Linked DNA regions of Chitinophaga varians. The protein of the gene in region 2 binds, or shares a complex with, the protein of the main gene of each other region. Links are inferred from orthologs where the notes say so. Each region holds a gene or a part of one and is shown on either strand. Other genes may lie near its edges.

The links.
Region 1: the proteins of HGH92_RS05710 (region 2) and accD are in contact, whole or in part, in a solved structure (PDB 8UXZ), measured with the Escherichia coli proteins. The link is inferred for Chitinophaga varians from one-to-one orthologs.

Annotation. Positions count from the first base shown.
Region 1 is NZ_JABAIA010000004.1:761,998-777,318, forward strand. The notes cover bases 12,523-15,321. They hold accD (acetyl-CoA carboxylase, carboxyltransferase subunit beta), read right to left. Parts: upstream 14,447-15,321; coding sequence 13,598-14,446; downstream 12,523-13,597. Other genes in these bases: HGH92_RS32540 (hypothetical protein), read right to left, coding at 12,523-13,013; smpB (SsrA-binding protein SmpB), read right to left, coding at 13,053-13,643; fbaA (class II fructose-bisphosphate aldolase), read right to left, coding at 14,684-15,321. Outside these bases: HGH92_RS32495 (bifunctional helix-turn-helix transcriptional regulator/GNAT family N-acetyltransferase), read left to right, coding at 1-903; HGH92_RS32500 (DinB family protein), read right to left, coding at 1,032-1,493; HGH92_RS32505 (acyl-CoA carboxylase subunit beta), read left to right, coding at 1,546-3,183; rnhA (ribonuclease HI), read left to right, coding at 3,302-3,760; aspT (aspartate-alanine antiporter), read left to right, coding at 3,817-5,532; HGH92_RS32520 (SusC/RagA family TonB-linked outer membrane protein), read left to right, coding at 6,129-9,215; HGH92_RS32525 (RagB/SusD family nutrient uptake outer membrane protein), read left to right, coding at 9,226-10,722; HGH92_RS32530 (methyltransferase family protein), read right to left, coding at 10,782-11,348; trxA (thioredoxin), read left to right, coding at 11,495-11,791; more of HGH92_RS32540, read right to left, coding at 11,847-12,522.
Region 2 is NZ_JABAIA010000001.1:1,401,913-1,417,247, forward strand. What follows is about bases 7,042-9,854. They hold HGH92_RS05710 (acetyl-CoA carboxylase carboxyltransferase subunit alpha), read right to left. Parts: upstream 9,019-9,854; coding sequence 8,065-9,018; downstream 7,042-8,064. Other genes in these bases: HGH92_RS05700 (ribonuclease Z), read left to right, coding at 7,042-7,047; dapA (4-hydroxy-tetrahydrodipicolinate synthase), read right to left, coding at 7,108-7,983; HGH92_RS05725 (hypothetical protein), read right to left, coding at 9,616-9,854. Outside these bases: HGH92_RS05680 (hypothetical protein), read right to left, coding at 1-222; HGH92_RS05685 (hypothetical protein), read right to left, coding at 321-1,988; HGH92_RS05690 (ATP-dependent Clp protease ATP-binding subunit), read right to left, coding at 2,848-5,382; HGH92_RS05695 (STAS domain-containing protein), read left to right, coding at 5,687-6,061; more of HGH92_RS05700, read left to right, coding at 6,139-7,041; more of HGH92_RS05725, read right to left, coding at 9,855-10,116; HGH92_RS05730 (RHS repeat protein), read left to right, coding at 10,172-13,456; HGH92_RS05735 (RNA polymerase sigma-70 factor), read left to right, coding at 13,565-14,119; HGH92_RS05740 (FecR family protein), read left to right, coding at 14,203-15,210; HGH92_RS05745 (carboxypeptidase regulatory-like domain-containing protein), read left to right, coding at 15,319-15,335. UniProt on the Escherichia coli protein: Component of the acetyl coenzyme A carboxylase (ACC) complex. First, biotin carboxylase catalyzes the carboxylation of biotin on its carrier protein (BCCP) and then the CO(2) group is transferred by the carboxyltransferase to acetyl-CoA to form malonyl-CoA.

The DNA.
Region 1 (15,321 bases), on a different replicon or contig from region 2:
CATTTTAACCGCTTTTATACAGGCGTAGTGGGCCTGTTGGACCAGCACATCCTGGAAACCAAATATTCGCTTTCGGAAGTGCGGGTGTTATATGAGATCGGGGAGCAGGAAAAATGCACCTCCGGTCAATTGATCGCTGTGATGAAGATAGACGGGGGATACCTCAGTCGTATCCTGAAGAAATTTGAAACCGCCGGATTGATCACCCGGCAGCAGTCGCCCGCCGACGGCCGTACCTTCTTCCTGCAACTCACCGCTAAAGGAAGGAAAATGATGACCGGCCTCAATGAAAGATCATCGGAACAGATCCGTCAGATACTGGAACCACTGGAAATGTCCCAACGGCAACAGGTCACCGGCGCCATGAAAACCATCGAAACTGTCTTGTCAGGCAACAGCGCCGCGGCGCCAACTTCGGATATCCGTATCCGTTACGATCTGCAACCAGGCGATATCGGATACCTGATATACCTGCATGGAGAACTGTACGCGAAGGAGTGTGGCTATAACTTTGAATTTGAATCCTATGTGTGCAAAACGTTCCAGGATTTTCTCACCACCTACAACACCAACAAAGACAGGGTGTTTCTGGCCGTTGCGGACAACCGGATCGTGGGAGCGGTGGCCATACTGGGCTCTTCCCGTTACCTGGCCCAGCTGCGCTGGTTCATTGTGCATCCCGATTACCGGGGACGCGGACTGGGAAAACGCCTTTTTGCAGAAGCCATCGCCTTCTGCCGGGAGAAAAATTATCAGAACGTATATCTGATGACCACCAGCCTGCAAAACACTGCCATCGACATCTATAAAAAGGCAGGCTTCCGGAAAACGGGAGAGAAGTTCCTGCAGCTGTGGGGCCAGCAACAGTATGAACAACGGTATGATATGGACCTTACCCAATAGATATTTACAAATTACAAATTACGAATTACGAATTACGAATTACGAATGGAGGACCTCCTTATCGGTAGGTTACTAACTAACCTTTCCATTAAAGGATCCTCCATTCGTAATTCGTAATTCGTAATTTTTTAGGGATTATATAAACGTAGCAAAACTATCTGTCCCAAATGGTAGGCATCGTGTTCTGCGAGGCCCTGTAAATAATAAACGGCTTTTTTATCGGTGCCTGGAAAGGTATCAAACAGGGCTGCTTCCGGGAACTTACGGATAGTGGCGGCTATCTGGTCAAATGAGTGCTCCAGCCGGTGAATGGTGGCCTGCCAGTTTTCCTCCCCATGGTTTTCCGGCATATAAAAGTCCGGAAGGTCTCCGTCTTTTTCCGGCGGTTCGTTATGCATATACCGCTCTACCCGCTGATGCCAGAAGATAACATGGTTCACGATCTGCCAGATGTTATTGGAGCCGTTCAGGCTTTTTACGGCCTGACGTGCGTCTATCCGGGAAAGATGTTCCCTGAAAGTTACATCCAGCCAGGGTTTCCCATTGTATAACGCTTCTATGGAAGAAGCGAGGTGTTCTGTAAGCTGCATAATTCGTAATTTAACTTATTTGTCGGTATTTTTAAAGTAAAACCCAAACGTTATGAACCAAGTGGATCTGGAAACGAACAAGAACGAAGATGCCATGAGACTGGCCATCAGCACTATGAAACAGCGCCTCGGCACCATCGAACAGGGCGGCGGGAAAAAAAGCCTGGAGAAGGTCCGCCAACGGGGCAAGCTGACGGCCAGGGAACGGATTCAATATCTGATAGACAAAGACACTCCTTTTATTGAAATCGGCGCCTTTGCTGCCTATGAGATGTACCCCGAATACGGCGGTTGCCCCGCTGCCGGCACAGTTGGCGGCATCGGTTACGTAAGCGGCCGCCAGTGTATGATCGTGGCCAACGACATGACAGTAAAAGCCGGCGCCTGGTTTCCCATGACGGGCAAAAAGAACCTGCGCTTACAGGAAATAGCCATGGAGAACCATCTCCCGGTCATCTACCTGGTAGACAGCGCCGGCGTGTTCCTGCCCATGCAGGATGAAATATTCCCTGACAAGGAACACTTTGGCCGCATCTTCCGTAACAACGCCCGCATGAGCGCCATGGGCATCACCCAGATAGCGGCCGTAATGGGCAGTTGTGTGGCGGGCGGCGCCTATCTCCCCATTATGAGCGATGAAGTGCTGATGGTGGAAGGCAACGGCTCTATCTTTCTCGCCGGCCCGTACCTTGTAAAGGCGGCTATCGGTGAAGACGTAGATGCGGAAACGTTAGGTGGCGCTGTTACCCATACCGAAATCTCCGGTATCGCCGATTACAAATTCAAAACAGACGAAGAATGCCTCGATCAGATAAAACGGATCGTCAGCAAAATAGGGCAGGGGCCCACTGCCGGATTTGACCGCATCGCGCCGGTGGCGCCGGCACAGCCCGAAGCAGAACTGCACGCCGTGCTGCCGTCAGACAGTTCCCGTCCGTATGACATGCTCGACATCATCCGCCGCATCGTGGACGATTCCGCTTTTGATCAATACAAACAGGACTATGGTAAAAGCATCCTTTGCGGTTACGCCCGCATCGACGGCTGGGCGGTAGGCATCGTGGCCAACCAGCGTAAAATAGTGAAGAGCCGCAAAGGCGAATTACAGATGGGCGGCGTTATCTACAACGACAGCGCCGACAAGGCTGCCCGCTTCATCATGAACTGCAACCAGAAAAAAATACCGCTGGTGTTCCTGCAGGACGTAACCGGCTTCATGGTCGGCAGCCGCAGCGAACATGCCGGCATCATCAAAGACGGCGCTAAACTGGTCAACGCGGTGTCCAATTCCGTGGTGCCCAAAATCACCATCATCATCGGTAATTCCTACGGCGCGGGCAACTACGCCATGTGTGGCAAGGCCTATGATCCCCGTTTTATCTTTGCATGGCCTTCTGCTAAAATTGCGGTGATGGGCGGTGAACAGGCGGCTAAAACATTATTGCAGATCCAGGTGGCCTCCCTCAAAGCAAAAGGACAGGAAATCACCCCGGACGAAGAAGCCCGCCTGCTCAAGGAAATCACGGACAAATACAACAGTCAGACCACTCCCTACTACGCCGCTGCCCGCCTTTGGGTGGATGATATCATCGATCCCGCTGATACGCGCAGGCATGTGTCAGAATGTATCAAAGCAGCCAACAACGCACCCGTGGAACAGCCGTTTAACGTAGGAGTATTTCAGGTCTGATTATTTTATCTTTTAGTTATTTTGATATTTAGTTGACTGCCTTCCTTCTAAAGAGGTCAACTAAATATCAAAATAACTAAATGTCAAAATTTATAAATGAGCGTTATATTTGCGCGCTATGGCAGAATTGCAGATATATACGGATGGCGCCTCCCGCGGCAATCCCGGGCCCGGTGGCTACGGTGTGGTATTATTATGGGGAAGTGTGCGCAAGGAATTATCACAGGGATACCGTAAAACAACGAACAACAGGATGGAGCTGCTGGCGGTGATCACCGCACTCGAGGCGTTAAAGAAAGAAGGACTGGAAATGACCATTTTTACAGACAGTAAATATGTAGTGGACAGTATCGAAAAAGGCTGGATATGGGGCTGGGTAAAAACCGGTTTTAAAGATAAAAAGAACAAAGACCTGTGGATGCGTTTCATTCCGCTCTACAGAAGACATAAAGTCAAAATGCAATGGGTGAAAGGCCATGCCAGCAACCCGCTCAACAACCGTTGCGATGAACTGGCCACACAGGCCGCCGATAGCGGCAACTGGCTGATAGACCAGGGCTTCGAAAGCGGAAATTAACCATCGCCGAACCAACTGACGGCCCGGATTGTAATATAAACGGAAAAACTTCGTTTATGCTTACCTGGTTGATAGAAACGCTTCAGAAATACCCGGAAATCGCTGTCATGTTAACCCTGCTCATAGGTTTTCTCCTGGGCAAACTACGCATTAAAGGATTTACGCTCGGCACTGTCACCGGTGTACTGTTGGTAGGCATCGTCATTGGCGGTATCCACATCCAAATCCCCGGCGCAGCCAAATCCATCTTTTTCCTGTTGTTCCTGTTTTGTACCGGCTACAGCATCGGTCCGCAATTTTTCCAGGGACTGAAAAAAGACGGCCTTCCGATAGCGGCCTTCTCTTTCATCGTTTGCTGCAGCAGTCTTTTTTTCTGCTGGGTAATTGCTTCCATCCTGCATTTTGATACTGGCACCACCGCCGGACTGATATCCGGGGCCAACACCTGCTCCGCTATTATCGGTGTCGCTTCCAATACTATCAATGAACTCAACATCAGTATAGCTGACAAAGAACGGCTGGTCAACCAGATCCCTGTTGCCTATGCAGTGACCTACATCTTTGGAACAGCCGGTACCAGCTGGTTTCTGTCCGTTATAGGTCCCTGGTTCATGTCAGGCAGCAGGGAGAAGCTGATAGAAGAAACACGCAAACTGGAGGCCACCCTTACTGATACGAGCACGGAGGAAGACGGAGATATCAAAAATGCCTACGACCATGTGGCGTTCAGGGCTTACCTCGTCAACAGTGAGCTGGTGGGGGAAGAAGGAAAATCGGTGGGTGAACTGGAAGCATTTTTTCGCCGGAAAAAACGAGTGTTGTACCTCCTGCGCGTTAGGCGGGAAGGGGAGATGATGGCCACCCCACAGGATTTTGTGGTTCGCCAGGGAGATATTATCGCTGTTGGCGGGCAACGTTCAGCCGCTATTGCCTCCGGCGACATGCTGGGCAGGGAAGTGGCTGATGCTGATCTGCTGACGTTCCCCGTGCAGGCCATCAATGTGGTGATCAATAAAAGCACGGCAATCAATAAACCCATCAAGGTGCTGGTGCGCCGGCCACAACTGCATGGCATCAGTGTCCGGAAAATCACACGGTCTGGTATCGAGATACCGCTGGAAGCCAACACCATTGTACAAAAAGGTGATGTGGCCGAACTGGTGGGCATACAGGAGGAATTAGACCTCGCAGTGCCTATATTGGGCTTTAAAGAACGGGTAGGCGTGGAAACGGATATTCCGTATCTGGCAGGCGGCATCGCGTTAGGCGCGTTGGTAGGCGCTATGAGCGTGCGTATTGGCAATGTGCCGATAGAGCTGAGCACCAGCGGAGGAGCCCTGATAGCAGGGCTTTTCTTCGGATGGCTGCGCAGCGTGAATCCGCGTTTCGGATATATCCCGTCTTCTTCCCAATGGGTGCTGACAAAACTGGGACTGCACGTATTCATCGCTATCGTAGGGCTTACCGCCAGCGATGGTTTTTTACAGGGACTTAAACAGGAAGGCCTTACACTTTTCCTCGCAGGATTGGTGTTAAGCCTGCTGCCTATGGTGGTGGCGTTGTTCCTGTCTAAATATGTTTTCAAATTTCATCCTGCCATTGGTTTGGGAGCGTGTGCCGGCGCCCACGATGAATCAGCGCCGTTGCTGGCGGTACAGGATGCGCTCAACAGTAAAGTGCCTGCCCTGGGTTATACGGTGGCGTATGCCGTGGCCAACATCACGCTTACTACTTCCGGTGTGATCATTGTATTGCTGATGCACAAAGGCTAAGACATTTTTAGTCAGGTGATCAGATATTTGTATGATAGGGGTAATATGCAGACAACTGACGTTAAATAAGCAGCTAGATAAAAACATAATCAGACCATCACATTGGTGATCACGCCGCCCGAAAAATAAAGACAGGACCAGCCCACTTCAAATACAGCACTAACGCCGTTATTGGCAACCGTTCATCCTAATAATCAGGCGAATCAGTAGTAATCCTTTTCATCATAGTTCAACTTTTTTAACAAATCTTTTGTTGTTTACGTATAAACACCCTAGCTTTGCGGCTCCATTAGTCTATAGGATTAATAGAGTAATATGATGAAGAAAAAACGACAAAGGAAACCGATTATGGAAATGAAGAACCAGTCCGTTGAATGCATCAACCAAAGTTGTTGTTGCTGTTGTTAAAAATCAAAATCGCTTTCTGCACAACAGATCTTCCGAAACAACCGGTTACAGCAACATTAGCTGCTTCAGGAAGATAACTGTCACCGTACAAATAATACAAGGAGGCTAAGCTGGTGTTATCTGCTTTATAGCAGGTACAGGACTGTTATTGCCTTTATTCGTTCTCTAAACCAATCAACATAGAACTTATGTTACAACGATTGCTGATTCTTCTACTGCTGCTGGGCCCACTGGCAGCTTTTTCGCAGGTACGTACCGTTACGGGTACCGTCCTGTCGGCCAAAGACAAAGAACCTTTGCCCGGCGCCACCATCGTCATTAAAGGTACGACGAAAGGTGTGCTGACCGGCCCTGACGGCTCTTTCCGGCTGGAAGTTACAGACCCGGCCGCCACTACACTGGTCATCAGTTATGTAGGCATGACACCACAGGAAGTACCTGTTAGTACTGCCCCACTGACCATCACCCTGCAATCAGCCGGTAAAAATATTGATGAGATAGTAGTGATCGCTTATGGTACTGCTAAAAAGAGCTCTTACACCGGTTCGGTATCACAGATAAAGGGCGCTGAACTGGAGAACCGTCAGGTATCCAGTGTCACCAAAGCCTTACAGGGCCTGGCGCCTGGCGTGCAAAGCGCATCCCAGAGCGGTCAGCCCGGTTCTGATGCTACTATCCGTATCCGTGGTGTTGGTTCTATCAACGCTTCGGCAGATCCGCTCTACGTGGTAGACGGGGTGCCTTACGGCGGCAACCTCAGCGCCATCAACCCGTATGATATCGAGTCCATCAGCGTACTGAAAGACGCGGCCTCTGCTGCGTTGTACGGCTCACGCGGTGCCAATGGCGTCATCATCATCACCACTAAAAAAGGAAAAGCCAAAGGAAGTAATATAGACGTTCGCGTTAGTCAGGGTTTCTCTAAAAGAGCGGTGAAAGATTATGACAGGATGTCTACCGATCAATACTTCCCGATGTACTGGCGCGCATTGTTCAACGAAAACCTGGGCAGCCAGGACTCCATCACCGCTGCTAAAAACGCCAGCCGCGACCTGGTGGGAGAGTTGGGCATTAACCCCTATGGCAGTGCATTCCCGCAGCCGGTAGGCACCGACGGCAAATTGGTAGCCGGCGCTAAACCACTGTGGAACGATGACTGGGACAAAGCGATGCAACGCACCGGTCACCGCACAGAAGCCAATATCGCCATCAGCGGCGCTACAGATAAAACCCGCTACTTCATCTCCGGTGGTTACCTCGATGACCAGGGTATTTACCTGGGCTCCGGCTTCAAACGTTACACGGTGCGTTCCAACTTCGACGTAGATGCCCGCAAATGGTTGAAAATAGGCCTCAACCTGAATGCTTCCCACTCGGATCAACAGGCACCTCCATCTGAAGACAGCCGCAGCGACAACTACGTGAACTATGGCCGTTTGATGGGCCCTATGTACCCGGTTTATCAACGTGATCCGAATACCGGCTCTTATCTCCTTGACGCTAAAGGACAAAAAATATTCGACTATGGCGACTACCGCCCGGACCCGGCCAATCCCCGTACCAATCTGGTACAAACCTCCGGCATCGATAAACATGATACCATCCGTGACGACGTGTCTGCCCGCTTCTATGCTGAAGCAACACTCTATAAAGGACTGAAATTCAAAACCAGCTATAACGCAGATTACTCTTCCCGCGTGGGCCACGACTATACGAACCCTACCCTCGGCTTTGACGCTGAAGTAGGCGGCACCGTAGTTAAAGGCAACTATCGCACGTTCAGCTGGACTTTCAACAACCTCCTGACTTACGAGACTACCTTCAATGAAAAACATCATCTGAACGTTTTGCTGGGCCAGGAAGCCTATAAGTTCAAATACACTTACCTCGAAGGCAACAAAACCGGGTTCTCTGTACCTGGTATCGATGAACCGGCGGATGCGGCCCTGATTGGCAGTTTTACCGGTTACAGTGATAGCTATACGCAAAGCTCTTACCTTGGAAGAGCTGAGTACGACTACTCCGGAAAATATTTCTTCTCTGCTTCCCTGCGCCGCGATGGATCTTCCCGCTTCGCACCGGACCGCCGCTGGGGTACTTTCTGGTCAGTAGGCGCCTCCTGGAAACTGACAGAAGAAACTTTCCTGAAAAACAGCTCCTGGCTCAATCTGCTGACACTGCGTGCCAGTTACGGTGGACAAGGTAACGACAACCTCGGTCCCAACCGCTACTATAACTACCTGCCGCTGTACTCTGTTAACAGCAATCTCGGACTGGGTGGTACTTTCCGCGAATTCCTGTTCAACGACAGGTTGAAATGGGAAACAAACCTCAACCTCAATATCGGTGTGGACTGGGCTATGTTTGATAATCGTTTGGGCGGCAGCGCAGAATTCTTCGTCCGCAAATCGCAGGACCTGCTGTACTCCAGGCCTAAAGCACCTTCTATTGGATACGCCTCGGTTGACGAAAACATCGGCGCGCTGAAAAATACCGGTATAGACCTCAACCTGCATGGTACGCCTATACGCACAAAAAACTTCAGCTGGAACATCGATCTTAATATGACGCATTACCGCAATAAGGTGACCAGCCTGCCTCAACAGGATATCATCGTGGGTACCAAAAAGCTCTCCGTGGGTAAATCCATCTATGACTTTTACCTTCGCCAGTGGGCAGGAGTGAACCCCAATACCGGTGCGCCACAGTGGAAATACACCAATCCGGACGGGAGCATCAAGGATACCAGCAACTATAGCCAGGCTTCCCTGTATTATTCCGGTTCATCGCTGCCAGACCTGTATGGCGGCCTGACCAATACGTTCACTTACAAGAACTTCTCCCTGTCGTTCCTGATCGTGTACAGCATCGGAGGTAAAGTACTGGACAATGATTATACTTTCCTGATGGGACTGGGTGGTTCCGCCGGCCGCGCATGGTCCACAGAAGTGCTGAACGCCTGGACACCCACCAACCGCAATACGGACGTACCACAGGTGAACACGGTAGCGCCCAGCTGGACTGGCGCTTCCACACGTTTCCTGTACGATGCCACCTACGCCAGACTGAAGAGCCTGAACCTCAGTTATTCACTGCCGAAAACACTGATGGAAAGGGCACACCTGAACAATATTACGGTGTACGTACAGGGAGAAAACCTGTTCACGCTGTACAACCATCAAGGCATGGACCCTGAACAGACTGTTGGCGGTACTACCTACTATCGTTACCCGGCCGTGAAATCCGTATCTGCCGGTATTAATCTGAGCTTCTAAAAACTGTGTCATGAAAAAGAACAGACTATTATTCATCGCTATATTCGCCGCAGCTGTTCTCGCAGCCTGCAACAAGGATTACCTGAACACGCGGCCTACCAATGCCGTGCCCGATGACCAGGTGTTTAACACTGTTGATAACGCGGAGACTGCGCTGACAGGGATCTGGGCATACATGTTTGAAACCTACTTCACCTTCGCCGTTCCGGGCATCAAATCGCTGGACCTTACCAGCGACGCCATGGGCAGCGATGTGGCTTTGACCACCTCTTATGGTTTCAGGGACTCGTACACCTTTAACGAAATGGCGGATAATACCAAAAACAGGGTAAGTGCCTACTGGACCATCTTGTACAAAACCATCGATAACTGTAACAACTTCCTGTCTAAAATAGATAAGGTGCCTGGCGATGATGCCAAACGTAAGCTGTTGAAGGGACAGGCATCGGCTTTAAGAGGCTGGTGCTACCTGACGCTGGCAGAATTTTATTCTTTCGGTGTTACCACCAATGCCAGTGGTAAATCAGTGCCTATTTACACAGATCCGGCTAATCCGTCTACTCCCGGTAAAGCCAGATCTACAGTAACACAGGTATATCAACAGGCCATCAGTGACTTACAGGCTGCTGTGCCGTTGCTCACCGACTACAGCCGCAGCGGTACGCAGAAATTCAAAATTGATGCTAATGTGACCAACGGTCTGCTGGCACGTGCTTATCTCTACAGCAACCAGCCTGACAAAGCCATCGCTGCTGCTGTGGCGGCACGCAATGGCTATCCGCTGATGTCCGGCGATGACTATAACAAAGGCTTCAACGATGTCAGCAATCCGGAATGGATCTGGGGCCAGCCGCAGACTCCCAGCCAGAACGTGGCTGCCTCTACGTTTAATTTCCTGGACGTTTCCACACCGGTGGCTTACTATAAGAGCTTTAAGGCCGATCCGTGGTTCCAGGGCTATTTTGACAGCACAGATGTGCGTTTCCGTTTGTTCCAGTGGAGCACCAGCGGTCCCGGCGCTTTGCTGTACAAAAAATTCCGTTTCCGCGATCCCGGTGCAATGGTGTCTGATGTGGTGCTGATGCGTTCCGCAGAAATGTACCTGATCGAAGCAGAAGGCTATGCGCGCACCAGCAATGCCACTAAAGCGGCAGAAGTGCTGAATGTGCTCAGAACAGCGCGCAACTCCCATCTCTACGGCGGCGGCGGTTCCGTGACCGACACGATCCTGCTGGAAAGAAGAAAGGAATTGTGGGGCGAAGGTTTCTCACTGGTGGATATTATTCGTACAGGCGGTACCGTAGTAAGGAAACCGTTTAAGTCTTACACCGGTGCTGACAGTATCATCAATGTACCGCAGCCGGATGGTTCTATAGTGCAGGTGCGCGGGGTAGGGCACCGTACGCTGAAACTGCCTGACGGCAGCGCTTTTGTGAAAAACAGCTCTTACTACCTGTTCGCTGTTCCCATCGCTGAGTTGCAGAACAATCCCAATATCAACAACTAGTTTTTATCCTTCATAAATCAAAGCCTTTGGAAGTTTTTCCAAAGGCTTTTTTTATGCTTTTAATAGATAAAAGGAAGAATGCGACGGGTCTGTTGGATGTACTCCGCATATTCGTTGCCGAACTGTTCTGTCAACACTTTTTCTTCTATGTTCATGCGGTAGATAAAGGCCGCCAGCACCGGGACGAACGCTATGGCCAGTCCCGTCCAGTTGTTGAGCGACAGGCCAAAACCCAGGAAAGACAACAGGGAGCCTGCATAGGAGGGGTGCCGCAGAATGCTGTAAATACCGTCTTTCTTGATATGATGGTCCTTACGGATGGTTACCACTACGGTAAACAGCCGGCCCAGTGATGCAATGGCATAAAAGCGCAGTGCCATGCCAGCCAGGATAACTGACAGGCCGATATAGTTCATCAGGCTGCCCTGCTGCAGTATAGGGAACTTTGTCTTGTAAGAAATGTATACGGCTGTGTTGATGCTGACCAGGATAATAATCCAGATATAGGCGAGGCTGCCTTTGTCTTTTTTCTTTTGATCGTCTGGCGCCCCTCCCCGTAATATTCTGTGTAATAATATCTCGGAAAGAAACCAGATCATGTAGATGACAGAGGATAATATGTTCATTGACGGGGTGATTTGAAATTACAGATATACCTAATGTATGAAATGTTTTCAATGCAGTCAAGTGGTGCAGGCGGTGTTGTCTCCAACTCGTCCATTATCAAGTCTTTAAAAAAGATTATTTTGCAGGTGGATTAAATCAGTGCGCTATGGAAAACCTGCAATCAATACTTCAGTCAGACACCCCGGTGCTGATCGACTGTTTTGCCGTCTGGTGCGGCCCCTGCAAGATGATGCCACCCATTCTGAAAGAGGTGAAAGACAAATTTGGAGACAAGCTTCGCATCATTAAAATCGATATCGATAAAAACCAGCAGCTGGCGGCCCAATGGCAGATCAGCAGCGTGCCTACCATGCTGTTGTTTAAAAATGGAAAGCTGGCGTGGCGCCAGAGCGGGGTGGTGCCGGCACATCAGCTGATACCTGTATTGACACCGCTGTTGTAACTTAAGATATAAGGAAGAAGGCCATGATTACCTGCGTAATCATGGCCTTCTTTATTTAGTTGATGTTACTGTAGTAACTTCTTAAATCCCTTTCCAGCTGATCGTATATGGGTCTGGTGAATTCGATAAAAAGGTCCTGCGGTGGTGGTGGCGCTACGTCCTGGCCCCCGATCATTTTTTTGTCTTCATCGCTCAGTGCGCGGTAGTCGCCGCGATAGGTGCCAAACTGGTTGAGCCAGGTGTAGCTGCCCGGAATACGGTCTGTGCGCAGTAAGCGGCCGTTATTGGTATCGGTGATCTGATAGTCCAGCAGCCCTTTGGACACTACGGTTTTTTTGGTGATGAAGAGGGTGGCTTTAACGGTAGTGTATATGTTGATGATTTTGCCGGAGGTGTCTTTGGAGGTGCCGGTAACGATCTCTTTGGAGACATCGCGCTGGAGGCGGTCCACGAAGGTCTGTCCCACTACGAAGTCCTGGAAGCGCAGGGCGATGTACTGATCGGGCTGCAGGTTTTCGTTCCGGGCAAAACGTTCGTCATAAAAGGCCACGAACCGGTTGATGCTACGTTGTTGCAGTGTACGCACGAGGTAGTCGCGGAACTGGTCGGCGCTGAACTGGAAGAAGGGGGAGCGCACATCTATTTCACTCACGACCACGTGTATCACGCCAGCCTGAAAGGCTTCTTCCATGCGCTCTTTGGCGTCGCGGTAATTGCTGATCAGTTTAAGGGAGGCGGCGAATTCCTCGTAGGCTTTGCGGGCGCTGGCCTTGTCGCCCCGTTCCATGAGTGCCATACCGCGGTCATAGCGGCTTTCTGCGGCGTTTTCCTGTGCGCCGGTAATGGCGTCACGATAATCTTTAGGGGTCACCACCTGCAAGGCGGCGGGGGAACTGTGAATGAGATCGTACAGCCGTTGCATGGCGCGGTATTCATTGCGTACCGGTTCCCATTTAAGCTGATTGTTGGAGCGGAGAAAACCGTTGACCCGGTCGTCGTGCAGTCTTTGTGCCTGGCGATAGGCTTCCGGCAGCAGCTGCAGGGCGGTGGCGTCTTGTGGCCTGCACTGGAGTTTTTTGACGAAAGCGGCCACAGCGTCGTCGTATTTGCCTTTGTTGTAGAGTTTTTCGCCGGAGCGGCAGCCCCATAAGAGGAGGCAGGCCAACAGGCATAACATTCCCCTTATGCCGGCAGAACGGAAAGGTAGACTAATCGTATTCAAGGGACAGGATTTATGCAGTGACGTTGCTTGCAGCGGTGGCTATTTGATCTGGCGGCGTAATTCCCTGTCAGACTCACGTTGTTTGATAGATTCCCGTTTGTCGTACAGTTTTTTACCCTTGCCCACACCTATTTCCATTTTGGCAAGACTTTTATCCGTGATGAATATACGAAGCGGAACAATGGTATAGCCTCGTTCTTTGATCTTGTTCTCGATTTTTTTCAATTCCCGTTTTGTCAACAGCAATTTTCTTTCGCGCAGGGGATCGTGATTGGCGCTGGTGCCGTGAGAATATTCGGCGATATGCAGGCTTTTAACAAACAATTCTCCTTTTGAAAAATAACAAAAGGAATCATTAAAACTGACCCTGCTGGCGCGGATAGACTTAATCTCTGTTCCTGTCAATACCATTCCCGCAATAAATTTTTCTTCTATTGCGTACTCAAAATATGCTGATCTGTTTCTTAATTCGGCCATGGGGTGAAAATTTTGGGATTTACGATTTTTTGATTTCGTGATTTGATCGACCTGACGGTCTCCAAAAATTCCAAAATCAAAAAATTCGAAAATCCCAAAATGATTATCTAGTTTTTGAAGAGACTGAGCAGGTTGGCCAGTCTTGTTTTTAATTCTTTCCGGTCCATGATGAAGTCCAGGAAGCCGTGTTCCAGCAGGAACTCAGCGCTTTGGAAACCAGCAGGGAGGTCTTTTTTGATCGTCTCCTTGATGATCCTGGGGCCGGCAAAGCCAATCAGGGCGCCTGGTTCCGCAATGTTTACGTCTCCCAGCATCGCAAAGGAGGCGGTCACACCACCGGTAGTAGGATCGGTCATCAGGGAGATAAAAGGCAGTCTGGCGGTAGCAAGCTGCGTCAGTTTCGCGGAAGTTTTGGCCATCTGCATCAGGGAGAAAGCACTTTCCATCATACGCGCACCGCCGGATTTGGAGATGATCATCAATGGCATTTTGTGCACGATGCAGTAGTCAATGGAACGGGCGATTTTTTCACCTACCACGGAGCCCATAGAGCCGCCGATGAAGTTGAAGTCCATACAGGCCACTACCAGGTCCAATCCGTTTACCTTACCGGTGCCAACTGTCATGGCATCTTTCAGGCCGGATTTCTTTTGTGCGTCCTTCAGCCTGTCAGCGTAAGGTTTCAGGTCTTTAAAGCCCAGGAAATCGGTCGGGTAAATATTGGAAAACAGTTCCTCGAACTGATTGTCGTCGAAAATAATCTCAAAATACTCTTTGGAGTTGATACGGTTGTGATAGTTACATTTATCACACACGTAGTAATGCTCCTTCAGATCCTTAACAGTGGTGGTTTTCTTACAGTTAGGACACTTGTGCCACAACCCGTCCGGTGCTTCCTTCTTCTCACTGGTGGAAGTGGAGATGCCTTGTTTAATTCGCTTAAACCAGCTTGACATATTTTACTATTAGATTAGAAAATAGTGGTGCAAGATACGAATTAATGCATAAAACCAAACAGTTGTCAGAATCTCGTCCCGAAAATGAGGGAAATTGTTTTATTTTAACCATTAATAATGAAGCGGAAACAAAAGCGATTATTTTAATATAAGTTCGCTTTGTTTCCGCTTCAGGCGGTTATACTGAAATATCAGTCCGGCGGGCGCTTTTCAGGCATCCTTTCGGAGATACTGGTATTAGTTTCTGTTGATGCAGTTCAGGTCGCGGAACGCCTCTTCCAGACGTTTTACAAAGGTATCTTCACCTTTGCGCAGCCATACGCGCGGATCGTAGTATTTTTTGTTAGGCTTGTCAGCACCTTCGGGGTTGCCCAGCTGGCTCTGCAGGTATTCTTTCTTCGCTTCGTAGTAGTCGTGCACGCCTTCCCAGAATGCCCACTGCATGTCAGTGTCAATGTTCATTTTGATAACGCCGTAGCCCAGTGCTTCAGCAATCTGGTGTTTCGGAGAACCGCTGCCACCGTGGAATACATAGTAAACCGGTTTAGCTTTGGTGCCGAATTTCTGCTGGATGTATTCCTGGCTGTTCTGCAGGATCACAGGGCGCAGCTCCACGTTGCCCGGGCTGTATACGCCGTGTACGTTACCGAATGCAGCAGCTACGGTGAAGCGGCTGCCTACTTTAGACAGTACTTCGTAAGCGTAAGCCACGTCTTCAGGCTGTGTATAGAGCTTGGAGTTGTCCACGCCGGAGTTGTCCACACCATCTTCCTCACCGCCGGTCACGCCCAGCTCGATTTCGATAGACATGCCCAGCTTGTTCATCCGCTCAAAGTATTTGTGGGAGATCTCGATGTTTTCCTGGATAGGCTCTT
Region 2 (15,335 bases):
CACAAACATACCGTCGTTGGCGTTGAACAAAGCTCCGCCAGTGCTGATGGCACTTTTGGGCACCCTGTTCAGCAGCAGCCCCTGGTTGTCACTGTTGAGTTCCAGCAACGCTTCTTTTTTGATCAGTGTTGGCTGAAGCCCCAGTTTCATTTGTTGTGCAGTGGCCCGGGCAGAAAAAAGGAATCCCAGACCCAGTACGGGTAAATATCTTAAAACAGTCATCTTCATAAATTAATTACATGGAAGTTGGCAGGACCGGCAAAAGGCAGATAACGGTCAGGACTATACGTATATAAGCGTATACCCCTGACCGTTATTTCCTATTTTCTGATGATGAACCAGTTGGCTCCGTCAGATTGCAGGGTTACGAAAGTCCAGTCATTATAAATAAAGTAGTCTGTACCGTCTTCGATGTGTTCAGCAGCGGAGGCTGTCAGGATTTGCAGGGAATTGGTCAATGTTCCGCCAATTTTTTTGATGGTAACGATCCGTCCTTTTCTGGGACCTGCGGGGAGCAATGTTACAGTGAGATTGCCGCTGGTGCAGTTCATGAGGATGGTGTTATCATTATCCGTCATCACGTAACTAGCGTTCTGATTGGTGATGTTGAGCGACATAGAACCGGCTACCTGGAGGGTAGAGTTAGCAGTCGCTGTTGTATCGCCTACGATTACTTTCGTGCGAACAGCCATGTCATCGTTGAACTTTTTAGCACCTTTGAAAGTCTGACCGATATTGGTTACCAGACCTCTGTCGGCCACGAGGGAAGCAGAAGGAACGTGGAGGGTGAGCGTATTGGCAGCAGCGTCTTCAGCATAGTGTACATCCGGGCCGTCGGTACCGTTTGCAAATGTTCTGAAAGCAGCAGTAGGCAATGTCTTTTTAATTACTTCACCGCCGGTTCCCAGCATCAGCACGTCCGTATTGGCGTCTGTACCGGTAGCTACGCTGCCGAGGGTTACTTTTCCTTTCAGTTCGGTGGTAGTGCCTACCTGTAAGGATTTACCGATTACCGCGTCATCTTTCAGGCTGGAAGTACCGTTAACGGTCAGGCCAGAGCTGATAGTGCCGCCATTTTCCACGGTGATGCTGCCTTTGAAGGTTTTATTACCACCGATGTTCTGGGCAGTGGCTGTCAGCGCACCGGGATTGGTTTCGTCAGCTGCGTGGAGAGACAGGTATGGAGTACCCAGCGCGTCCGGGCTGATGCTGAGGCCAGACCCTGTGGAAGTAGGATTGAAGGTACCTATTACCAAAGCTTTAGCAGCTTTGTCGAGGCGGTCCCAGTCAGCTTTGGAAAGGAGACCGACTGTTTTGGTACCGTCCTGAGTAGCGATTGTCAGTTTATGATCATTGCCGGTAGAGTTGAAGGCATAGTCTGTACCGCCGGCAGTGGAGAGTGTTTGGTTAGGACCAGTGAGACCATTGATAGAGTTGATCGCAGAGGTGAAGGCTGTCTCGCTGATTTTACGGGAAGATACTTTTCCGCTGGTTGGGTCTACCAACAGCACATCTACACCGGCAGTCACCACGTCCAGTTTTTTCAGGAAGGCATAACCGTTGTCGATGATCAGACCTTCTACGCCCTGGCCTTTTAATACCAATGGCACGCTGCCTGCGTTGGTACCGATGAAGTTACCGGCTACCGCGTCGTTACCGGTCAGTTTCCAGTTGGCTGTTGCGTCTTTATCATTCGCCATTTTCTCCCAGGCACCGTTTCTTCTGATGTAGAGGCCTCTTTGGGTAACGTCAGTAGATTCGAGATAAACGATCATCCCATCCGGGGGAGTCAGTGCATCGATAGCAGTGAAAGAGGTCAGACGTGGAAGCAAGAGACCTTGTCTGTCAGATTCCAGTTCCAGTACGGAAGATTTGTTGATCTTGGTTGGCTGATTACCTACTTTAAGCTGAGCGTAGGTATCTGCTGCCAACAAGGTAAGGCTTCCCAGTAAAACACCGCGGAATGCGACTTGTAAAGATTTAGTCATTGGTATAAGGATAAATAGTTAAAATGATCTTCCAGCAGGCCGCGCATGGGAGCGGACTTGATTATTTTATGTGTGTTCGGTTATAAGGAAGTCAGAATAAAGATATAGGCAATTTTATAATATGTATAAGAGTCTGATGTATATCTAATTCTCATACAAAAAATAATAGAGGTCAATATTATTTCATGTGACAAAGGTATGTATTATGATTTTTTCAAAAATGACATTATTATGCTATATTTTATATTTTAATAATATTTTTTATACCTTCTTTTTGTGCGTGGCGAGGGCTTTGGCATCGATTCCAAAAGCCAGTGGGGACACGGGAAAGCGTGTATAGGCTGTTAACTTATCTTGAAAAAGAGGTGAGTTAACATTTTCATGTGAGAAAGGGGCGATTGCGGCAAGGGATTTCACAGTCTGTATCGGGGTCGAGGGAACAGAATTGAGTAAAAACGGGGAAAATGAGGCAAAAAGGTGAAAAACGGAGCGAAGAGATAACGAGGCAGGTAGATTTAGGAAGGCTAAATTGAAGAAAAAACAAGCAAATGAGACAAAAAAGAGAAAAACGGAGCAAAAGGTTGAAGTGAGGATGAGGAAGAAGGGATTGGAAAGATTTGGTGGGGCCAGGTATGAATGAGGATCAAAATTGAAGAAAAAGGCTAAAAAGGAGGCAAAAAGGAGAAAATGAGGCAAAGAGGTGGGAGAGGATGAGAGGTGATAGTAAAAGGCTGGCTGATTTATGAATGGGATTGAGGGGGCATGCGGTGGGCACACAAGCATGGTTAATCACAAGGAATAAAAAAACGGCCGCCTTTTACAGGCAGCCGTTTGTAGATAATTATATGCGTTGTTTTACTTACGCTTCAGATTTTTCTGATTTGCTTTTAGAAGAGTTGTTCTTCAGGGTGAACACCAGTTTCTGGTTTTCCTTGTCGAGGTCAGCGACGAGGATATCACCGTCATGGATGTTCATATTGAGGATTTCTTCTGCCAGCGGGTCTTCCAGGTATTTCTGGATGGCCCTGTGGAGTGGTCTTGCGCCGAACTGCTGGTCGTAGCCCTTGTCTGCCAGGAAGCCTTTTGCCTCGTCTGTCAGTTCCAGGCTGAAGCCCAGGTTATTGAGGCGTTTGAGCACGCTCTTCATGGTGATATCGATGATGGTATAGATGTGTTCTTTGCTCAGGGAGTTAAAGATGATCACATCATCGATTCTGTTCAGGAATTCCGGAGAGAAAGTCCGTTTCAGTGCTTTTTCGATCACTGATTTGGTGTTTTCCTCTTCGCTCATTGCCTTGGCAGAGGTGGTGAAACCTACGCCGGCACCGAAGTCTTTCAACTGGCGGGCGCCGATGTTGGAGGTCATGATGATGAGGGTGTTTTTGAAGTCCACCTTACGGCCGAGGCCATCGGTGAGGATACCGTCATCAAGTACCTGCAACAGGAGGTTATAGATATCCGGGTGTGCTTTTTCGATTTCATCGAGCAGGATCACGGAGTAAGGTTTGCGGCGTACTTTTTCAGTCAGCTGACCACCTTCTTCGTAACCTACATATCCCGGAGGCGCGCCAATGAGGCGGCTTACAGAGAATTTCTCCATGTATTCGCTCATATCGATACGGATGAGGGCTTCATCGGAGTCGAACATGTAGCGGGCCAGGGATTTGGCCAGTTCGGTTTTACCTACGCCGGTTGGGCCGAGGAAGATAAAGGTACCGATTGGTTTTTTCGGGTCTTTCAGGCCTACGCGGTTACGCTGGATGGCTTTAGTGACTTTGCTGATAGCATCGTCTTGTCCCACCACGGCGCCTTTGAGGTCTTCGCCCATGCGGCGGAGTTTCTCAGTTTCGGCCTGTACCATCCTTTTAACAGGGATGCCGGTCATCATGCTCACTACTTCCGCGATGGCTTCTTCATCGATCGGGTAGCGTTTATGCTTCACTTCTTCTTCCCACATGGCTTTAGCGCGTTCCAGGTCTTCACCCAGTTTCTTTTCAGTATCGCGCAGTGCAGCGGCTTCTTCGAAGCGTTGGCTTTTAACGACTTTATTTTTCTCCTGTTTGATATCTTCTATCTGTTTTTCCAGATCGAGGATATTTTGCGGCACATTGATGTTTTTCAGGTGAACGCGGGCGCCGACTTCATCGAGCACGTCGATGGCCTTATCGGGCAGCAGACGGTCGGTCATGTAGCGGTCGCTCAGTTTCACGCAGGCATCGATAGCAGCGTCGGAGTAGCTCACGTTATGGTATTCTTCATAACGGGGCTTGATGTTGTTGAGGATCTGTATGGTTTCGTCCACGCTGGGTGGTTCTACCATTACTTTCTGGAAACGGCGGTCCAGTGCGCCGTCTTTTTCGATATACATGCGGTATTCGTCCAGGGTGGAAGCGCCGATGCATTGGAGCTCGCCTCTTGCGAGGGCGGGCTTAAAGATGTTGGAGGCGTCCAGTGAGCCGGAAGCGCCGCCGGCGCCTACGATGGTATGAATTTCATCGATGAACAGGATCACGTCCCTGTTCTTTTCGAGTTCGTTCATGATAGCTTTCATCCTTTCCTCGAACTGGCCACGGTATTTGGTACCGGCTACCAGAGCAGCGAGGTCGAGGCTTACCACGCGTTTGTCGAACAGTACGCGGGACACTTTACGCTGCACGATGCGCAGTGCGAGGCCTTCCACGATGGCTGTTTTACCCACGCCGGGTTCACCGATCAGGATGGGGTTGTTCTTTTTACGGCGGGACAGGATCTGTGACACACGTTCAATTTCCTGTTCGCGGCCAACTATCGGGTCCAGGCTGCCGCTTTCAGCGAGCTTGGTGATGTCCCGGCCAAAGTTATCCAGTACGGGTGTTTTGGATTTGGTGTTGGTCTGTTTCGCTTTCGATGCAAAACTCTTCCGTTCGTCTTCAAACTCCTCTTCACCCGGATCATCGAATTCGGATTTAGGGTCGGCAGATTTTACAAAGCCCAGTTCGTTTTTAAAAGTATCGTAATCCACGTCAAATTGTTGTAAGATTTGAGTACAAACGTTTTCCTTGTTCTTGAGTATGGAAAGCATGAGGTGTTCGGTTTCCACGGTGGCGCTTTTCAGCGCTTTCGCTTCCAGTACCGTTACCCGGATGACTTTCTCAGCCTGTCTGGTGAGGGGTAGACTGTTAATATTGGCAATATTTTTTCCAGTCTTATCTTTAACAGCTAATTCTACTTCTTTACGTAATTCGTATAGGTCTACGTTTAAAGCCTGCAGAATCTTTACGGCCGTGCCTTCGCCTTCCCGGATAATACCTAACAGCAGGTGTTCAGTACCGATGAAATCATTCCCCAGGCGTAAAGCTTCCTCTCTGCTGAACGAAATGATCTCCTTAACTTGCGGTGAAAAATTCTGGTCCATTGTGAGAATATTAAATGATCAAAAACCCTTACGGGGGCTTGCTTATACAATAATAACGAATAATTCTGAACTTAGATTATCACGCTATTTACTTTAGATGAAGTTATTCCTTTTTTGAACTCAAACAACTTACACTTTAATAGTATAAGATTTATTTTTGTGTTGAAAGCGGGATAGCGTCAAAATTATTTACGAGGAAAAAGCGGCTTTTGTTTTTGATCTCCTTTTTATTTTAGTTTTTATAGGCTGGGTTTCCCTCTTTAAATTGATTTTTTAACTAAATGTATAAAACAACGTCCAACGCATGAAATTCAAAATTGATACCAAAGAAAAAATTGTTGTTTTTTGTCCTGAAGAACCTGCTTTGGATGCTAATTTGTCAGCCGATCTGATTTCCACGCTGGATTCCCTGCCGGAGCTGGAGACCCGCAATCTTATACTGGACCTGACATTGGTCGAAAAAAACGACCTTGCGGGCATGCAAGCCATTTTAACAGTATACCAAAACATGTATGACAAAGGCCGTTCCTGTGCGCTTACCGGCGTTAACAGTGCTTTAACAAAAGAACTGAAAGCCGAGGGTGGTGATATGCTGAATATTGCTCCCACGATGGCTGAAGCCATCGACCTGGTGATGATGGAAGAACTGGAGAGAGAGCTCCTGAACGGACTGGATTGATAAAAAGCGGCCCTGTTTCCGCCTGTAGCCGTCAAAAATGGTTAGGGCCAGAAGCAGGCAGCGAAACGTTTCACAATATGTTTGCAGTAACAATATTAGGTAATAACTCTGCTATCCCCACGCTGGACAGGCACCCCACCGCACAGATCGTTACCTGTGATGAACAGTTGCTGCTGGTGGATTGTGGCGAAGGCACCCAGCTTCGCATCGCACAATACCGCATCAAACGCAGCAAAATCAGGTATATTTTCATCAGTCACCTGCATGGCGATCACTATTTCGGGCTGATTGGCCTGTTGAACACCCTGAACCTGATGGGGCGGACAGAGCCCCTCAGCGTATATGCGCCACCGGAGCTGGAACCTATTATCCAGCTGCAGCTGGATTGCTCCGGCACACAGTTGCATTATGAGTTGTCTTTTGTGCCGCTGCAACCGGGTTACAGCGGTATCATCCTGGAAGACAAAGAACTGACTGTCAGCTGTTTTCCCACACAGCACCGGATTTCCTGTTTCGGTTTTTCTTTTACCATGCAGAAAAAGAAACGGAAGCTGATCCCTGAGCAGGCCAAGGCTTACGAGATACCTGCCGCCTATTATGGAAAACTACAGGAAGGCGCAGATTACACGCGAAAAGACGGCACCGTTGTCAAAAACGACTGGGTGACGTTGCCACCTGTTAAAGGCAAGCGGTATGTATACTGCGCCGACACTATATACGATCCCGAACTTCTCCCCTGGCTGAGAGAGGCAGACCTGGTGTATCATGAAACCACTTATCTGCATGACCTGGAGACCCGTGCAGCGGAGCGTTACCACAGCACCACCGTGCAGGCCGCCTCCCTTGCCGCTGCAGCGGATGCCAAAAGGCTGCTGATAGGGCATTTTTCTTCAAAATACACCGATTTGCAGCCTTTCCTTGAAGAAACGAGGCCTGTATTTGCGGCCACGGATATTGCCGAAGAAGGCGTTACTTACTACGTATAACAGAAAAAAGGCGAAGGAAATTCCTTCGCCTTTTTTCTGTTTAAATATTTCGATCCCTGTTTAGTATTGTTTCAGGTATTCACCAATCTGACGATAAAGCGCGTCAGTAGCGGGAACTACCGGCAGTCTGAAATAATTGCCGATAATACCGGCATGGCTCAGGAAAGCCTTGATGCCTGCAGGATTGTTTTCGGAGAACATCAGGTCAAAGCCCTGCATCATCTTGTAGTGCAGTGCGCGGGCAGCGGGGAAGTTATTCTCCAGTGCTGTTTTTACCAATGCTGAGAAGTCTTTCGCGAAATAGTTGGCCGCAACGGAGATAACACCGTCCATGCCACAACCCAGCTGGGCCAGCGCCAGGGCGTCGTCACCGCTGATCACGAGGAAATCTTTCGGTTTATCGCGGATGATCTGCATGCACTGCTGCATATCGCCGGACGCTTCTTTCATGGCCACAATATTTTCCACTTCCTGCGCGAGGCGGAGTGTGGTTTCCGCAGTCATGTTGCGACCGGTACGGCCGGGCACATTATAGAGGATAATGGGCTTGGGAGAAGCAGCAGCGATGGTTTTATAGTGCAGGTAGATACCTTCCTGTGTAGGTTTGCTGTAGTAAGGCGCTACGCTGAGGATAGCGGCAGCCTCGTCCAGCGGGCATTTTTCCAGTCTTTTTACCACATCACGGGTATTATAATCGCCGATGCCGACCACTACCGGCACCCGCTTCGACACCTTTTCGAAAGTGAATTTCATCAAATCCAGCTTTTCATCTGCAGAAAGCGTGGGCGTTTCGCCGGTGGTACCTAATGTTACCACATAGTCTACGCCACCCTCAATTACATAGTTGATGAGGTTTTCCAAAGCATTCCAGTCTATGCTTTCATCTGCTTTAAAGGGTGTTACTAAAGCCACCCCGGTGCCTTTTAACTGTTCCATGTGTGTTTTTACGGGAAAAAATAAAAATTAGAATTCCGAAGGCCGAAATTCTAATTTTTTATTGTGATCTCTAAATTTTTTTTAGTGTTCTTCGTAAAAGCCCATGCGGGAGAACTTATCGATCCTTTGCTCGATGCGTACATCGGGGTCGATTTTCTTCAGTTCTGCCAGTGTTTCCTTGATTTTAGTTTTCAGGATGGAAGCCATTTCGTCCGGGTTTACGTGGGCGCCGCCCAGTGGTTCACGGACAAGGCCGTCTACCAGGCCGAACTGGCTCATGTAATCGGAAGTAAGTTTCAGTTCTTCTGCTGCTTTTTCCTTGAAGTTCCAGCTACGCCAGAGAATGGTGGAGCAGTTTTCCGGAGAGATCACTGTATACCAGCTGTTTTCGAGCATCAGCACGCGGTCGCCGATGCCGATGCCGAGTGCGCCACCAGAGGCGCCTTCGCCGATGATGATGCAGATAACCGGCACACGGAGCTTTACCATTTCAAAGAGGTTGCGGGCGATGGCCTCTGCCTGGCCTCTTTCTTCCGCTTCCAGGCCCGGATAAGCGCCGGGAGTATCGATGAGGGTTACAATGGGCTTGTTGAATCTTTCCGCCAGTTTCATGAGGCGGAGCGCTTTACGGTAGCCTTCCGGGTTGGCCATCCCAAAATTCCTGAGCTGGCGCATTTTAGTGTTCACCCCTTTCTGCTGACCGATAAACATCACGGTTTCTCCATCCAGGTCAGCAAAGCCACCTACCATGGCTTTGTCGTCTCTCACATTCCGGTCGCCGTGCAGTTCCATAAAATTGGTGCACATTTTTTCGATATACGCCAAAGTATAGGGCCTATCCGGATGGCGGCTGAGCTGCACGCGCTGCCAGGCGGTGAGGTGGGTGTAGATGCTGAGACGGGTGTCTTCAATTTTCTGCTCGTATTCCTTCACAGTAGCAGAAACATCCACCCCGGACTTTTCACCATTCTCCTTCAGCTTAGCCAGCTGCTCATATAAATCCGCGATAGGTTTTTCGAAATCCAGGAATTGCATAAATAGTTTAATTGGTTAAAGATCGGGTGTAAAGATAGTGCTGAAAATTTTTTTTAAAAAAGATTTGCTTAATTGGAATCTTTGTTGCTATCTTTGCAATCCCAAAACGGAACAACACAACGTCTTGGGACACAGAAAGATAGCTGGTAAAACAGCGCATTTTTTTGGGAAAGGATTGGTAGTTCAGTCGGTTAGAATGCCGCCCTGTCACGGCGGAGGTCGCGGGTTCGAGTCCCGTCCAGTCCGCAAGGATTAAAGGAACAGACACAAGTCTGTTCCTTTTTCTTTTCTCTTTTCAATATCGGGCAGGTTCCAGAGCGGCCAAATGGGGCGGACTGTAAATCCGCTGTCTTTCGACTTCATAGGTTCGAATCCTATCCTGCCCACGCTAAAAAGCCTTCTGACGCAAGTTCAGGAGGCTTTTTCCATTTTATGGCCGTTTGCAGTTTACATCCCTCCCATTACTGCAAATTCTTTTGTTTCCCGGGTGATAATTGAAAGCCACAGGTATTAATTGTTCAAATGCGTTCTCTCATTTATCAACAAAAAACATCTGTAAACATGAAAAAACAAACGAAAATTATTCTGTGTATCCTTTCAGTTACCTTGATCGGGTTCTGCCTGTATCATTTCCTTGGGTAAACCATATAATCGTACACCATGAAAGAAAGCATCAATGTATGGGGCATTAAGGAATATGAAGGCGATGGCGTCAGCTGTCCCATTATTCCCGCAAACCTGCCGTGGTATAAAAAAGCAGCGCTTACCTTTTTCAGGTTTGGCATATGCCCTGCTTGTATTGTTATGAGCCTGGGTTATAGTGTCCGGAGATCCTTCAGGGGTAAAAACAGTGTATAAACGGCCGGTTTCACCCCCCAACCATCCGGAGGAATAGTGGATAACTATTCCTCTTTTTATTTTTTCAAATAAAGTACCGCCATTTCGTGCGGCCAGCAACGTTACCCGGGAACATATAAATTCAAAAAAATTCAGAAGATATATTATATTAGTAACGCCAAAAAAGAGGTCAACCAAAATTTTCTGTACGGTGGCACTGACCATACCACCAGTATACTGTTCGGAATGTCCTTTACCCACGGGCATTTTTTAAATGCAAAACATGAATTGTTGATAATCCTTATACTGCTTTTTTATGAAGAACTATGTAAACAGGTTTGTTAAATCACTCGGCATTCTCTTTGTCCTGCTGTATTTTATCTTTATGCTTCCTGCGTTGGTGCTGGGACAGGACCCTAACGGCAATTCTACATTTAACGTGATTGCGCCCTCTCCCACTGCTGCTGCTATGGATAAATTTGCATTGGTGCCGGTAGGTTATTATACCGGTGTTCCCAATATCAACATACCGGTTTTTACGTATACCATTCCCCGTTTGAACTATCATTTGGCTATTGATATGAGTTATCATTCAGGTGGTATCAAAGTAGACGAGATGCCTTCAAATGTAGGCATTGGCTGGTCATTAGGGGCAGGGGGATCTGTTAACCGGAGCACAGTAGGCCTTCCGGATGATTACCCTTCCGTTGGCTTTATGTATGCGCCTCCCTTTAACCAAACCAAACAGATGCTGGAGAGGTATTCTTTTGGCCAGGAAGACAGTGAGCCGGATGTCTTTACTTTCAACTTCAATGGCATTTCCGGAAAATTTTATATCGGGAAAAGAAAAAACAATGTCAATCAAATTATGCTGGCTACCCGGTCGGGCGTGAGGATAGAACTGTTGCGCAGTGGTCTTCCCGCAAACGACAGCCCTATAGACGGCTTTATCATTACGAATACCGACGGTGTAAAATATGTCTTCGATGTGAAAGAAACTACTGCCACACGTTATACCAACCTTGGCGATGTGACCTATACCTCGGCCTGGCATCTCTCTAAAGTGGTCCTGCCGGTACCAGGCATAAGCATTCTTTATGAATATGAGGGATATCATTCAGTATATACTACCGGCATCTCCCAAACCCGGGAATATCTCCTGAAATTCAATATACCCGGAGACAATCCGGCGGAGAACTTCAGGACATCAACCGGTAGCGTTGATATATACGGTAAAAGGATTTCCAGGATAGTATTGCCGGGAAACAGGGATGTCCGGTTTAAATATGGAAATGCCAGGACAGACCTTCCCGGAGACCAGCAGCTGGACAGCATCATCTATGACACGCGCAACCAAAGAGGTGTGAAACTTAATTACGACTATTCTGTCGGCAACAGGCTAACCCTTACCAGCGTACAGGAATTTGCGGGCAGCCAACAGAAACCAGCCCACGTCTTTACCTATAATCCAGGTTTACCCGCCAGATTATCCTATAGCCAGGACCACTGGGGATACCATAATGGAAAAAACAATGTAACCCTGATACCAAAGCTGGAAGACTTTGAAAAATATATATTCGCTAACACCGGTACAGGAACGCCTCCTGCCAATTCAACACTGGCCGGCGACCGGAGCGTAGACTCGACCGCAGCGCTGGCAGGATTACTTAACAAAATAACCTACCCCACAGGAGGGACAACCACCTTCGAATATGAGCCTAACCGGGTATCAGACACCATCATGCGCCGATACTACCGGAGCAAGACAGAATCTACTTTCCTGAATGGATATGAAACAACCCGAAGCAAAGTATTCTCTATTTATAACGACAGACAGGCCGGAGCAATTGATTTCACCTTTTACTTTCGCGACTATCCCTATGGGCTGGACACACGTTTTGCATTTGCATTCGATATAAAGAGCCTCGATGGGACCAAAACTTATGGCTCTGCCACCTTTGGCTATAGTGATACTAATGGGAAGACGGTGGTCCGCAGCAACTTACTGAGCATGCCAGCCGGACAGTACCAGATCGTATGGAGCTCCACCTACACAGATCCGCTGGACAACCCATTCACCTTCTCTTTAAAATGGAATGAGATCGTGCCGGATTCCATGATAATACCCAGCTTTCTCACCGGCGGATGCAGGATAAGAAAAATCGAGGTCCTAGATGGTTTTACCAATGTTATACAGTCACGCAGCTTCAGGTATGTTCAGGAAGATGGCATTACCTCTTCAGGGGTAATGGGCAAGCTTCCTGTTTATGACCGTATCTATGACACCAGAAAATACAAAATTACAGAGGTAGGAGGCCAGCCTGTTAAAAACTTAAGTACTGCCACCTACTTCACCAGGGCCAGCAATCCTACCCAGGCTATGCTATACACATCCGGCAGCCCGATTGGTTACCAAAGAGTGGAAGAAATACTTCCCAATGGAAAAAACGTGTACAAATACTCTTCTTTCAAAGATTCGCGATCTAATGTAGAGAATCTGTTCCCTAACCCTCCCGCCTATCTGAAAGACTGGGAACTGGGGCTGCAGAAAGAAATGTATGCATATGACACCAACGGTAAACTGGTAAAAAAGGTCCTTTCCTACTATCAAACTCCCGCCATGGCCAGCGAGCCAGGTACACTTGATGCACTCAAAGCAGCACAGGACAAATTCGCATACGACGATGGCAGAGACCCTTCCGGTGAAACATTTGTATACATGGAGTACCCCACTCCCATGGGATGTGCATTACAAGACAGTACCGTTCAGACAGTTTACACGTCCACAGGAGATTCCATCGTTAACCGGACTCATTACACTTACGAGTCTTTCGACGCCTTCCGGCATTATCAACCCTTATCCATTGCAGAAGAGATCAGCGACGGATGGAAAAAATCCTATTTCGCTTACCCTACGGATTACACTGCCGGCACAGCTTTCATCGACAGCATGGTCAATAAAAATATTCTAATCCTGCCGGTAGAACAAGTGAGTACAAAGAACAATAGAATCACGTCGGGCAGCGCCACACATTACAACCCGGCAAATCCAGGCATGCCTGCTCAAACATACCGGCTGGAAACAGACCAGGGCATTCCTTATGCCAGCTTCAAGTTTTCCAATCAGTTACCTGGCGTACTTCCGGCAGGCAACAAATCCGCTTTTGTAAAAGACAGCCGCTATCAACCGGAAAACACGGTGACTACCGGAGACGCCGGCTGCATCCTCTCAGTCCAGAAAAACAACGATATTCCCGTATCCTATCTGTGGGGATATCAACAGCAATTCCCTGTAGCCCGCATTACCGGCGCCACCTATACGCAGGCAGCTTCGCTGGTGGACCTGAACGTACTGAACAACCCCGCCAGTGATCAACAACTCAGGAGCGAACTAAACAAACTGAGAACAGGTCTGAACAACGCTACCGTCAGCACGTACACCTATGACCCATTACTGGGAGCAACAAGTGAGACAGACCCTTCGGGTAAAACTGTTTATTACGAATATGACACATTTGGCCGCCTGAAACTGATCAAAGACATAAATGGTAAAATTGTAAAGCAGTTCGACTACCAATACCAGGTACCTGCCGCCCAATAGCAACACGGGGCATGCCTCTCATAACAATATCGTCAGGCATGCCCCGTTTTTCTTAATACTCCCTTAATACAAATTCTTTTTCTTTGCAGTCAACACCACGATAACAATATGCCGCATGAGGACATTTCAGGCCCGATAGACCGATGGCTGCAGGGAGATGATACCGCTTTTGAAGCGGTATTTCATTATTACCGCCAAAGGCTGCTGCGTTACACTTTCCGTTATCTCAAAAACGAGACGGATGCCGAAGACCTCACCACAGACATACTGGTCAAAGTCTGGCAGTGCCGGCAGTCCGTCACTAACCCCGCTACTTTTGAAAACTACCTGTTTACCATTGCCCGCAACCGTGTTATCAAAGCATGGCAGAAAAAAGTAGACCACCTGTTTTCCCTTGATGCAGGCGGAGAAGCCACCGATCCGGCCACAGCCAATGACCCTGTGCTGTATGGAGAATTAATGCGTCATTACCAGGAAAGTCTTGCCGGCCTTCCCGAGCAACGGCGCCGGATATTCCTGTTGCACCGGGAACAAAACCTCACTTACAAGGAAATCGCCCAACAGTTGAACATCTCCCCAAAAACAGTAGAAAACCAGATCTCCGCCACATTAAAACAATTACGCACACAACTCGCCCAACATCTGGCCTCCATCATTTTATAGCCAGTGTTAATAAATTGTTACGCCATAGGGGAATATTAACGCGGAGGGATATACGCAGGTAAAAGCATTAAACACCTGTCTGTATGCAGCAGCAACCCGTAGACAAAACACTTATCAGGATTTATATAAATGACCGGTGTACCCAGGAACAACTGGCCATGATCCAGCAGTACCTGCGCCATCCCGCCTATGAGGAAAGCCTTCAGGAATGGCTGTTGCAGGACTGGCAGCAAGTCTCCGGTGAAACATACGCACCTGAAACTGATGCAGACAAAAAGTACGAGGAATACCTTGCTTTGGTAAAACCGTCAACGCCTGTAAAACAGTTACCACGTGTCCGTTGGTGGAAAATTGCTGCAGCGGCGGCATTCGCAGGCATTATTCTACTCACCGGCCGGCACTGGCAGCAAAACCAGCAACAACGGGCTTTACGGGAACAGCAATGGGTACAGTTGCATAATGAAGCCGGCAAAAGGATCAGCATCATACTGCCCGACAGTTCGCAGGTATACCTGGACGCCGCCAGCAGCCTGCGATACAACAAGAACTATAGCGTCACCAACCGGAAAATCATTCTTGAAGGAGAAGCATACTTCATTGTAAAACATGGTGGCAGGCATCCTTTCAGCGTTCAAACGAATAACCTTACCACCGTTGATATTGGTACCGCTTTCAACGTCCGTTATCGTAACACGGAGCCTTCCATCAAAGTGGCGGTTGCCGAAGGGGCCGTCAATGTTATAGATCAGGAGCAGCCCGCAGCAGGCAACATAGCCTCGTTGACCCAAAGGCAGCTGTTAGTCTTCGATACCGGCACTCATCAGGCCACCGTACACACGCTGTCCGATACAGAGCGCATTGGCGCATGGCGGCATGGCATACTGGCATTCCGTAAACAATCCCTGAAAGAAGTGGCAGCCGAGCTGGAACGGTACTATGGCATCAGCATTCGTTTTGCCAGACCGGAACTTGCCGACGGCATCATCACCACCACCCTTCATCAGGCCACGGCAGGGGAAGCACTGGACATTGTAGCCATGACAGCCGGTGTAACCATAAAAAAGTCCGGTCAAACCGTATTGATACAATAAAAAATCCGCTCCTGCTGACAGAAGCGGAAATAAACATGCGCTATGAAAGCCGCCGGGGACGGGAATCCAAAGGCGGCCATTTCCATAACACAAACAACAATTAAAAGTATGAAAAAAATCCGAAC